2 regions of the Candidatus Pantoea soli genome follow, and region 2 is predicted to be linked to the other one. Evidence: predicted binding sites of a transcription regulator. Region 2 holds the regulator's gene; the other holds the start of a gene.
The links. Region 2 encodes PhoB, which activates phosphate uptake and scavenging genes when phosphate is short. Its sites were predicted from a motif close to CTGTCATAAAACTGNCNNAT; they were not measured.

Region 1: the regulator PhoB is predicted to act here: its motif matches at 1,331-1,350, upstream of pitA (inorganic phosphate transporter PitA).

Annotation. Positions count from the first base shown of each region.
Region 1 covers NZ_CP032702.1:3,498,534-3,503,623, forward strand. The annotation lists gene D8B20_RS16245 (MurR/RpiR family transcriptional regulator) at 1-3, shown strand, start outside; gene D8B20_RS16250 (BaiN/RdsA family NAD(P)/FAD-dependent oxidoreductase) at 76-1,260, opposite strand; gene pitA (inorganic phosphate transporter PitA) at 1,501-3,000, shown strand; gene uspB (universal stress protein UspB) at 3,063-3,398, opposite strand; gene uspA (universal stress protein UspA) at 3,819-4,256, shown strand; gene rsmJ (16S rRNA (guanine(1516)-N(2))-methyltransferase RsmJ) at 4,317-5,066, opposite strand; gene prlC (oligopeptidase A) at 5,075-5,090, opposite strand, start outside.
Region 2 covers NZ_CP032702.1:956,218-961,307, forward strand. The annotation lists gene D8B20_RS04330 (SbcC/MukB-like Walker B domain-containing protein) at 1-90, opposite strand, end outside; gene sbcD (exonuclease subunit SbcD) at 87-1,304, opposite strand; gene phoB (phosphate response regulator transcription factor PhoB) at 1,501-2,190, shown strand; gene phoR (phosphate regulon sensor histidine kinase PhoR) at 2,206-3,516, shown strand; gene D8B20_RS04350 (PstS family phosphate ABC transporter substrate-binding protein) at 3,874-4,800, shown strand; gene D8B20_RS04355 (cobalamin-independent methionine synthase II family protein) at 4,968-5,090, shown strand, end outside.

The DNA.
Region 1 (5,090 bases), 1.2 Mb from region 2:
TAGAGACCTGTGATCTCATCAGGTCGCCAGGCGCACGCCAGCCGGGGAGCGGCAGTCAGCGCGCCCCGGCACCGATTACAGCGCCTGCGCGCACGCCCAAGCTGAACTCCACGCCCACTGGAAATTGTAGCCGCCCAGCCAGCCGGTAACGTCCACCACTTCGCCGATAAAGTAGAGCCCCGGTACGTCGCGCGCTTCGAGGGTTTTTGAGGACAGCTGCGTGGTGTCTACGCCACCCAGCGTTACTTCCGCAGTCCGGTAACCTTCGGTGCCGTTGGGCTGCACGCGCCATTGATGCAGCGTGGTCACCAGTTCAGCCTGCTGTTTGCTGTTGAGCTGCTTCAGCGTGACGTCGGGGATCTGCTTCAGCTCCTGCAGCACCTCAACCAGCCGCTTCGGCAGGATCTTCGCCAGGCTGTTTTTCAGGCTGAGGTTCGGATGGGCTTCGCGCTGCACCGTAATAAAGGCATCCAGCGACGTCTCTGGCGAAAGGTTGATGGTAATGCTCTCTCCGGGCTGCCAGTAGCTGGAAATTTGCAGCACCGCCGGGCCGGACAAACCGCGATGGGTAAACAGCATCGCCTCTTTAAACAGCGTGCCATCCTGCGCGGTAATGGTGGTAGGCAGCGCAACGCCGGAAAGCGTATTGAGCTGCTCCAGCAGCGGCTTGTGCAGCGTAAACGGCACCAGCGCCGCGCGCGTCGGGAACACCTTCAGGCCAAACTGCTCAGCCACTTTATAGCCAAAAGGCGTCGCGCCCAGGCCCGGCATGGAGAGGCCGCCGCTGGCGATCACCAGCTTCTGCGCCTGTACCTGCGCCCCGTTCAGCTGCAGCGTGTAGCCCTGCTCGTCGCGCGTGACGCTCAGCACTTCACTACGCAGACGCAGGGTAACCTGCCCGGCGGCGCACTCCTGCAGAAGCAGATCCACAATCTGCTGCGCGGAGTCATCGCAGAACAGCTGTCCAAGGGTTTTTTCGTGATAAGCAATCCCGTGGCGGTTAACCAGATCGATGAAGTCCCACTGGGTGTAGCGCGCCAGGGCGGATTTACAGAAGTGCGGGTTGTGCGACAGGTAAGCCGCCGCATCGGTGTACAGATTGGTGAAGTTACAGCGGCCACCGCCGGACATCAGGATTTTACGTCCGGCCTTTTTGCCGTTATCCAGCAGCAGTACGCGACGCCCCCGTTGCCCTGCCTGCGCGGCGCAGAACATGCCGGCGGCGCCTGCACCAATTATGATAACGTCAAACTTTTCCACTGCCTTCGCCCACCTGTTTAAAAGCCGCTGATTGTAGAGATATGCGGGTTTTCGCGCCAGTATCAAAAAAATGCCGTAAATGTGTCACATGGCAACTCGCTCATTTTTCGGCCTTTTTACCTTGCGATCAGCGCCGGATTGCAAATTTAAGACAAAAAAGGGCTATATTTTCCTTTCCCATGGTGCATGTTGTCGCAGATAATGCGCCGCGTTCATGTCCTCCAAAATGGCGTAACGTTTATGCTACATCTGTTTGCTGGTCTTGACCTAAGCACCGGCCTGTTATTAGTTCTGGCTTTGCTGTTTGTATTGTTTTACGAAGCAATCAACGGTTTCCATGACACCGCTAACGCGGTCGCGACAGTCATTTACACCCGTGCGATGCGGGCGCAACTGGCGGTAGTGATGGCCGGTGTATTCAATTTCTTTGGTGTGTTGCTCGGTGGATTGAGCGTGGCGTACGCCATTGTTCATATGTTGCCGACCGATTTGCTACTGAATGTCGGTTCGGCGCACGGTCTTGCCATGGTGTTTTCCATGCTGCTGGCGGCGATTATCTGGAACCTGGGCACCTGGTATCTGGGTTTACCGGCCTCCAGTTCGCACACGCTGATTGGCGCCATTATCGGTATTGGTCTCACCAATGCACTGATGACCGGTACCTCGGTGGTCGATGCCCTGAACCTGCCGAAAGTCCTGAATATCTTCCTGTCGCTGATTCTGTCACCCATTGTGGGCCTGGCGATTGCCGGCGGGCTGATTTTCCTGCTGCGTCGTTACTGGAGCGGCACCACCAAGCGTGCCCGTGTGCATATGACGCCGGCGGACCGTGAAAAGATCGACGGCAAGAAAAAGCCGCCGTTCTGGACGCGTATCGCCCTGATTGTCTCCGCGATTGGCGTCAGCTATTCACACGGAGCCAATGATGGCCAGAAAGGCATTGGCCTGATCATGCTGGTGCTGATTGGCGTGGCGCCGGCCGGGTTTGTCGTCAATATGAACGCGTCCGGTTATGACATTACCCGGACCCGTGACGCGGTGAACCATCTGGAGCAGTACTACCAGCAGCACGGCGATGCCCTGACGCACATCGTGCAGATGGCTCCGCCGGTCGTGCCAACGCCGGAAGAGTCCGTCGGCGGCCCGCAGGAGTTCCACTGCGACAGCGCGCGTGCGCTGCAGGCGATTGGCCGGGCGCAGCAGCTGCTGACCAACCTGAACAGCTACGATCAGCTGACGGTTGATCAACGCAGCCAGATGCGTCGCCTGCTGATGTGTATCTCTGATACCGCAGACAAGGCCGCCAAACTGCCGGAAACCCCGGCAGACGATAAGCGTTTCCTGAGCAAACTCAAAGGCGACCTGCTGGGCACCGTTGAATATGCGCCAGTATGGATTATCGTTGCGGTTGCGCTGGCACTCGGCACCGGTACCATGATTGGCTGGCGCCGTGTGGCGACCACCATCGGTGAGAAGATCGGCAAAAAAGGCATGACCTATGCGCAGGGCATGTCGGCACAGGTAACCGCCGCGTTATCGATTGGTATTGCCAGCTATACCGGGATGCCGGTCTCGACCACGCATATCCTCTCCTCCTCCGTGGCCGGCACCATGCTGGTAGACGGCGGCGGGCTGCAGAGCCGGACCATCAAGAGCATCGCCATGGCCTGGGTCTTTACCCTGCCGGTCTGTATCCTGCTGTCCGGTTCGCTGTACTGGATTGCGCTGAAGATCGTCTGACCCTGCGGCAGACGAAAAAGGGCGACAGCAATGTCGCCTTTTTTATGCCCGCCGTCCGGCGCTTACTGCCAGATGGCCATTGCAATCAGGCTTACCACCACCAGAAAACACAGCCCGCTGGTCAGCACAAACTGGCCGCGCACCCGTTCACAGCGGCGAATAAACTCGTCGTCATGGTGATCGCGGTAGCGCTTTTCCCAGATATACCGTACCAGTCTTACCTGTTTGCTCGGCTGACCGTGCGAGGTAAAAAAACCGGCACCATCCACATACTGATACAGCAACGGATCGCAGCCGCGCAGCACCGCCAGTAGCGAGCGCAAAGACGAAAAATAGCGCGCCATATTCACCAGACAAACCACACACAGAGCCCAAAAAAGCGCGATAGTGCTGATCATGTTCCCCTCCCGGCCGGTGCCGCAATGACGTTGAATGCAGCGGGGAAATGCTGCAGACGTCCCGCGGGAAGCAACCAGCCACAGATGTTTCGAATTGCATTGTTGTTATGCGAGCCCGAGCGCACAGCCCAGAAGGCGGTGGCACGCTTTTTCAGTGTAGGAGATCTGTTTAAATTTTTTCCAGCCGCGATGAAGTTCCGGCGGACGGAATAATCCGTCACGCTTGATCTGCCTCACAGCCGCGCTGCGCTTTGCAGCATTTATCCGGCATTCTGGCTATACTCGGGGTATAACAACAAACCGCCTGCCGGGTATGATTCGGGCCGGGTGACGCTACATCGCTGTTTCGCGCAAAGGATAACGCCCGCCTTAATGGCATGAATCCGGGTTGCCCCGGAATCTTGAGAAAGGAGTTTTATCATGGCTTATAAACACATCCTGATTGCAGTAGACCTTTCCCCGGAAAGCCAGTTGCTGGTTGATAAAGCCGTTTCACTGGCCCGTCCCTATGATGCAAAAATCTCGCTGATTCACGTGGATGTGAATTATTCTGACCTCTACACCGGCCTGATTGACGTTAACCTTGGCGATATGCAAAAGCGTATTTCTGAAGAGACGCACACGGCGCTGCGTGAGCTGTCAACCAACGCCGGGTATCCGATTGGTGAAACCCTGAGCGGCAGCGGCGATCTGGGTCAGGTGCTGGTGGATGCGATCAAAAAATATGACGTCGATTTGGTGGTTTGCGGTCATCACCAGGATTTCTGGAGCAAGCTGATGTCCTCCGCGCGCCAGCTGATCAATACCGTGCACATCGATATGCTGATCGTGCCGCTGCGCGACGAGGAAGAGGAGTAACGCCGGACGGCGTCCGGCCGACACGAACCTGCGGCGCCTGTGACTACGCCGCAGGCACCATCAGACTAAAGGCGGATAGATATCGAAGCGGTGACTTTTGGTGACCACAGCAGACTGCGTGACCACACCGGCCAGCGGCGGCGCATAGTCTGGCCGTTTTACCACAATGCGTTTTTTCGCCAGCCGGCGCGCCGGTTCCAGTAGCGCATCGGCATCGTCATCCGCCCCCACCAGCGACTGAAAGACCCGCATCTCTTTTTTCACCATGGCGCTTTTCTGGCGATGCGGATACATCGGATCAAGATACACCACGTCCGGTGCTGGCGTGATGTCATGCAGCGCCTGCTGACTGGCAACATGCAGCAGCGTCAGCCGCTCGCGCAGCCAGCCGCCGATTTCGGCGTCGGCATACCCGCGCTGCAGTCCATCCTCCAGCAACGCAGCCACCACCGGATGACGCTCCAGCATGCGAACGCGACATCCCAGCGCCGCCAGCACAAAGGCGTCACGTCCCAGCCCCGCCGTGGCATCCACCACATCCGGCAGGTAATCGCCTTTAATGCCAACCGCTTTCGCGACCGCTTCACCGCGACCGCCACCAAACCGGCGCCGGTGCGCCATGGCGCCGGAGACAAAATCGACAAAAATTCCGCCCAGTTTGGGTTCGTCCCGTTTACGCAGCTCCAGCTGTTGCGGGGTCAGTACCAGCGCCAGCGTCGCGTTCTCGTCCTGCTCCAGTCCCCAGCGCTGCGCCAAATGTAATAAGGCACCGTCTCCGGTGCCTGTTTCATCCACTAAACCGATTTTCACAAGCGGGCTTATCCCTGAATTCCG
Region 2 (5,090 bases):
GTTGCTGGCAAACGGCTCCTCGCGGAAATCAATCCGCCATTCACCGCGCAGCGCATTGAGGTTTTTGAAGCGTAACGTCAGAATTTTCATGCAGAGGGATCCTCCAGCGCCGCCAGCGTACTGCGGAACAGCCGGGTAAGGCTGGCGACGTGATCGGCCTCCAGCTGCGTTTCCTGCGCCAGGCGGCGGGCAAAGACCTCTTCCACTTTCAGTTCGCTCAGCGTCTCATTTTCCAGTCGTTCAAGGCTGGAGCGGCGCAGTTCGCGGCTGCGGCGCACCAGCAGCACCTCAACCGGCAGCGTCGCCGTCAGCTGTTCGATATGGCGCTGCAAATCGCTGAGGTACTCCTGAGTGGTGATTTCAATATCCAGCCACACCGGCTGAGCGGTATCGCCGTCTCTGAACTGCGCCAGCTGCGCTTCAAGCTCTGCCATCGACCCTTTCAGCACGCGCAGCGGCTGAAACAGTGGCACCGTCAGTGGCGTCACGCTGTCGAGCCCGCTGCTGAAGCTGAGCAGAAAAACGCTTTTGTCGCGCCCGGCTTCATCAAAGCTGAGCGGAATCGGTGAGCCGCTGTAGCGGATGTGGTCGCTGTTGGCAATGCGCTGCGGACGGTGAATGTGGCCGAGCGCGATGTAATCCGCTGGCGGAAACGCCTGTGCCGGAAAGGCATCCAGCGTGCCGATGTAGATATCACGCACCGAGTCGCTTTTGCTGACGCCCACGGTGGTGAGGTGGCCGGTGGCAATGATCGGCAGCGGTTCGCCCAGCGCGTCACGCTGCGCCTGAGCGGCGGCATAGCAGTGCTGATAGTGCTGGCCGATGGCCTCCAGCAGGGAGCGCTGTTTTTCCCGTCCGGACTGGCCGGCTTTGCTGCGCAGAATGTCGCGCGGACGCAGATACGGAATGGCACACAGCACCGCACCCGGCGTGCCGTCGCGCCGCGACAGGGTAAGCACCTGCTGCTCGCCGCCCGGCGTCGCACTGGTAATAACGCGGGTGTTCAGGCAGGCCAGCAGTTCGCGTGACTCATTCAGCGTGGCGACCGAATCATGATTGCCCGCCAGCACAATCAGCTGACAGCCGGTAGGCTGCAGCGCGACGACAAAGCGGTTAAACATCTCGCGCGCATAGCTGGGCGGTGTGCCGGTATCAAACAGATCGCCGGCAATGATCAGCGCATCCACCGCGTGCTGCGTTATCTGCTGCAGAAGCCAGTCAAGGAAGGCCTGATGTTCCGCAGCGCGGCTTTTGCTGTAAAAGAACTGGCCGAGGTGCCAGTCGGCGGTGTGAATGATGCGCATGGCGGTTTCCTGCGGGTAAAACGAGGGGGCAAGTATAACGGCTTCGGGGATAAAGGAAAAAAACCGATTTTGATTGTCACATTTCTGTTTTTTATCTATTTATCACGGGTTGGGTTTTTCATAAAAGTGTCATAAAACTGACGCATAATGACGCCGCAAATCCCAGTGACAGCGTGTCACAACAGCAGGAGTAATAATGGCTAAGCGCATTTTGGTTGTGGAAGACGAAGCTCCCATCCGTGAAATGTTATGTTTCGTGCTGGAACAGAATGATTACCAGCCCATTGAAGCAGAAGATTATGACAGCGCGATTGGCAAGCTGATCGAACCCTGGCCAGATCTGATCCTGCTGGACTGGATGTTACCTGGCGGCAGCGGCATTCAGTTCATTAAACACCTGAAACGTGAAGCCATGACGCGCGATATCCCGGTGATGATGCTGACGGCGCGCGGCGAAGAGGAAGATCGCGTGCGCGGTCTGGAAGTGGGGGCCGATGATTACATCACCAAGCCGTTCTCGCCGAAAGAGCTGATGGCGCGGATTAAAGCGGTGATGCGGCGTATCTCGCCGATGGCGGTGGAAGAAGTGATTGAGATGCAGGGCCTGAGCCTCGATCCCTCCTCGCATCGCGTGATGTCTGAGACCACCCCGCTGGAGATGGGCCCGACCGAATACAAACTGCTGCACTTCTTTATGACCCACCCGGAGCGCGTTTACAGCCGCGAACAGCTGCTCAACCACGTCTGGGGTACCAACGTCTACGTAGAAGATCGCACCGTGGATGTGCATATCCGTCGTTTACGCAAAGCGCTGGAGATTTCCGGCCACGATCGCATGGTTCAAACCGTTCGCGGAACAGGGTATCGTTTCTCTGCCCGCTACTAAACGGAGTGCTCTGCCGTGCTGGAACGACTCTCCTGGAAGAGATTACTGACCGAGCTGGCGCTGGTCTGTCTGCCTGCGCTGCTGCTGGGGCTGTTAACCGGCTATCTGCCGTGGCTGCTGTTACTGGCGGTGTGCGGCATCCTGTTTTGGCACTTCAAAAACCTGATGCGACTGTCGCACTGGCTGTGGGTGGATCGCTCCATGACACCGCCCACCGGCAGCGGCAGCTGGGAGCCGCTGTTTTATGGTCTGTATCAGATGCAGCTGCGCAACCGCCGCCGCCGGCGCGAGCTGGGAAACCTGATCAAACGGTTTCGCAGTGGTGCCGAATCACTGCCTGACGCCGTTGTTCTGACCACCGAAGAGGGCACCATTTTCTGGTGTAACGGTCTGGCACAGCAGCATCTGGGGCTGCGCTGGCCGGAAGATAACGGCCAGAACATCCTTAATCTGCTGCGCTACCCTGAATTTTCCCGCTATATCCGCCAGCGCGACTTTAATAAGCCGCTGACCGTGGTGCTGAATAATCAGCATCATATGGAGTTCCGCGTCATGCCTTACAGTGAAGGGCAGTGGCTGATGGTGGCGCGCGACGTGACGCAGATGCACCAGCTAGAGGGCGCACGCCGTAACTTTTTTGCCAACGTCAGCCATGAGCTGCGCACGCCGCTGACCGTGCTGCAGGGATATCTGGAGATGATGGATGACGAGGGCATGAATGCGCGCACGCGCAGTAAAGCGCTGAGCACCATGCAGGAGCAGACGCGCCGCATGGATAGCCTGGTAAAACAGCTGCTGACGCTGTCGCGCATTGAAGCTGCCCCGGCCATCGATCTGAAAGAGACCGTGGATGTGCCCACTATGCTGCTGCTGCTGCAGCGCGAAGCTGAAGCGCTGAGCCACGGCCGTCACCATATCTATTTCCATACCGATCCGCATCTGCGGGTGTTTGGCAACGACGAGCAGCTGCGCAGCGCCATCTCTAACCTGGTGTATAACGCGGTAAACCATACGCCGGAAGGTACGCGAATTGACATCAGCTGGCTGCGGACAAAGCAGGGCGCACAGTTCAAAGTGTGCGATGACGGGCCGGGTATCAGTGAGGAGCATTTACCGCGCCTGACCGAGCGCTTCTACCGCGTGGATAAAGCACGTTCGCGCGCCACCGGCGGCAGCGGGCTGGGGCTGGCGATTGTGAAGCACGCGCTGGGGCATCACAACTCCCGTCTGGAGATCAGCAGCATTCCGCATCGCGAAACCTGCTTCAGTTTCCTGCTGCCGCCGCGCCTGATTGTGGCGGACGGCGTACACGAAAAGGTGAGCTGAGGACAGGCGGCAACAGATCGCAGGCTGCGGTAAGCGGCCATCCCGCCAGCGCTGCTGTTGCTGTTATGCGCCGCTGGCGGCGGCACCCGGCTACGGGATGCCGCACGCGCGAAGCCGGACGTTACGCGGCAGAGATGCCGTGTGGTGGGCCCACCGGAAGGCGGACGAGACCGTTCCCGGCGCGTCCACCCGCCGCGTCAGCCGGCTTTCCTGACCTCAGACGATAGCTGTTGCGCTGAATTAACCTGTTTCAGCGCCTTCCGGTCTGTTTGCCGAAGCCGGTTGCGCATCGCGGCAGAGCGCTCCAGAATGTGCGTTTTACTGCTGGCTCCCTTTATCTGAATGGCGGATCTGCCGATGAAATCGCTGCTGCTCTCCTTTTTGCTGCTGTGCGCCACGCTGGCGCAGGCACAGCAAACCATGCTGACCGGGAATCTGAGTAGCGTGGGTTCCGATACGCTCGGCTATCTGATGACGCTATGGGGAGAGGATTTCAGCCGCCAGTCGCCCGGCGTTAATGTCCAGGTGCAGGCGGCGGGCTCCTCAACCGCACCGACGGCGCTGGCCGCGGGCGCCGCTCAGCTGGGGGCCATGAGCCGCCCCATGCAGGCGGATGAGCGTCAGCTGTTTATCGCCCGCTATGGCTATCCGCCGCTGGCCGTACCGGTGGCGATGGACGCGCTGGTGGTGGTCGTCAATCAGGACAATCCGCTGCCGCACATCAGCCAGCCGCAGCTGGATGCACTCTTCTCTGTCACCCGCCTGTGCGGTGCCGGCCAGGTGCCACAGCGCTGGGGCGACCTTGGCCTTCGCGATACGCACTGGGCAATGCGCGGAATTCAGCGCTTTGGCCGTAATTCCGCGTCCGGCACCTGGGGGTTTTTCAAACAGCAGGCGCTGTGCCGCGGCGATTTTCGCGCCGATGTGGCGGAGTTCCCCGGATCGGCCGCCGTAGTGCAGGCTGTGGCCAGTACGCCTGACAGCATCGGCTATGCCAGCTTTGGCTTCCACCTGAGCGGCGTCAAAATGGTGCCGGTGGTTACCGCGTCGGGCAGCAGCGTTATGCCGGATGCGGAATCGATCCGCAGCGGCCGCTATCCGTGGTCGCGTCCACTCTACATCTATGTCAACAAAGCGCCGGGTAAACCGCTGCCACCGCTGGTGGAGGCTTTCCTGCATCAGGTACTTTCGGCGCAGGGACAGCGCCGGGTGACTGAAGCGGGCTATCTGCCCCTTTCCGACAGCCAGATAAAGCAGGCGCGCGCCGCGATTGAAGAAAAGTAATGCCGCCCAGCTGAAGATGAATTTTTTTCAACACAGCTGAAATTTCTTCCATTGCCGGATGCCCGCCTGCATGTCACTCTTCTTGGACATATAGCCATCCAGATGGCCGTGAATAACGTAACGAAATGATATCCTGGCGGAATCATCCGCCGATGAGGAGTGACATTATGCAACGCAATACCGCCCCGTTCCGTGCTGACACCGTTGGCAGCTTTCTGCGCCCTGCAGCGATTAAACAGGCGCGCGAACAGTTTGCCGCCGGTGAAATCAGTGCGGATCAGCTGCGCCAG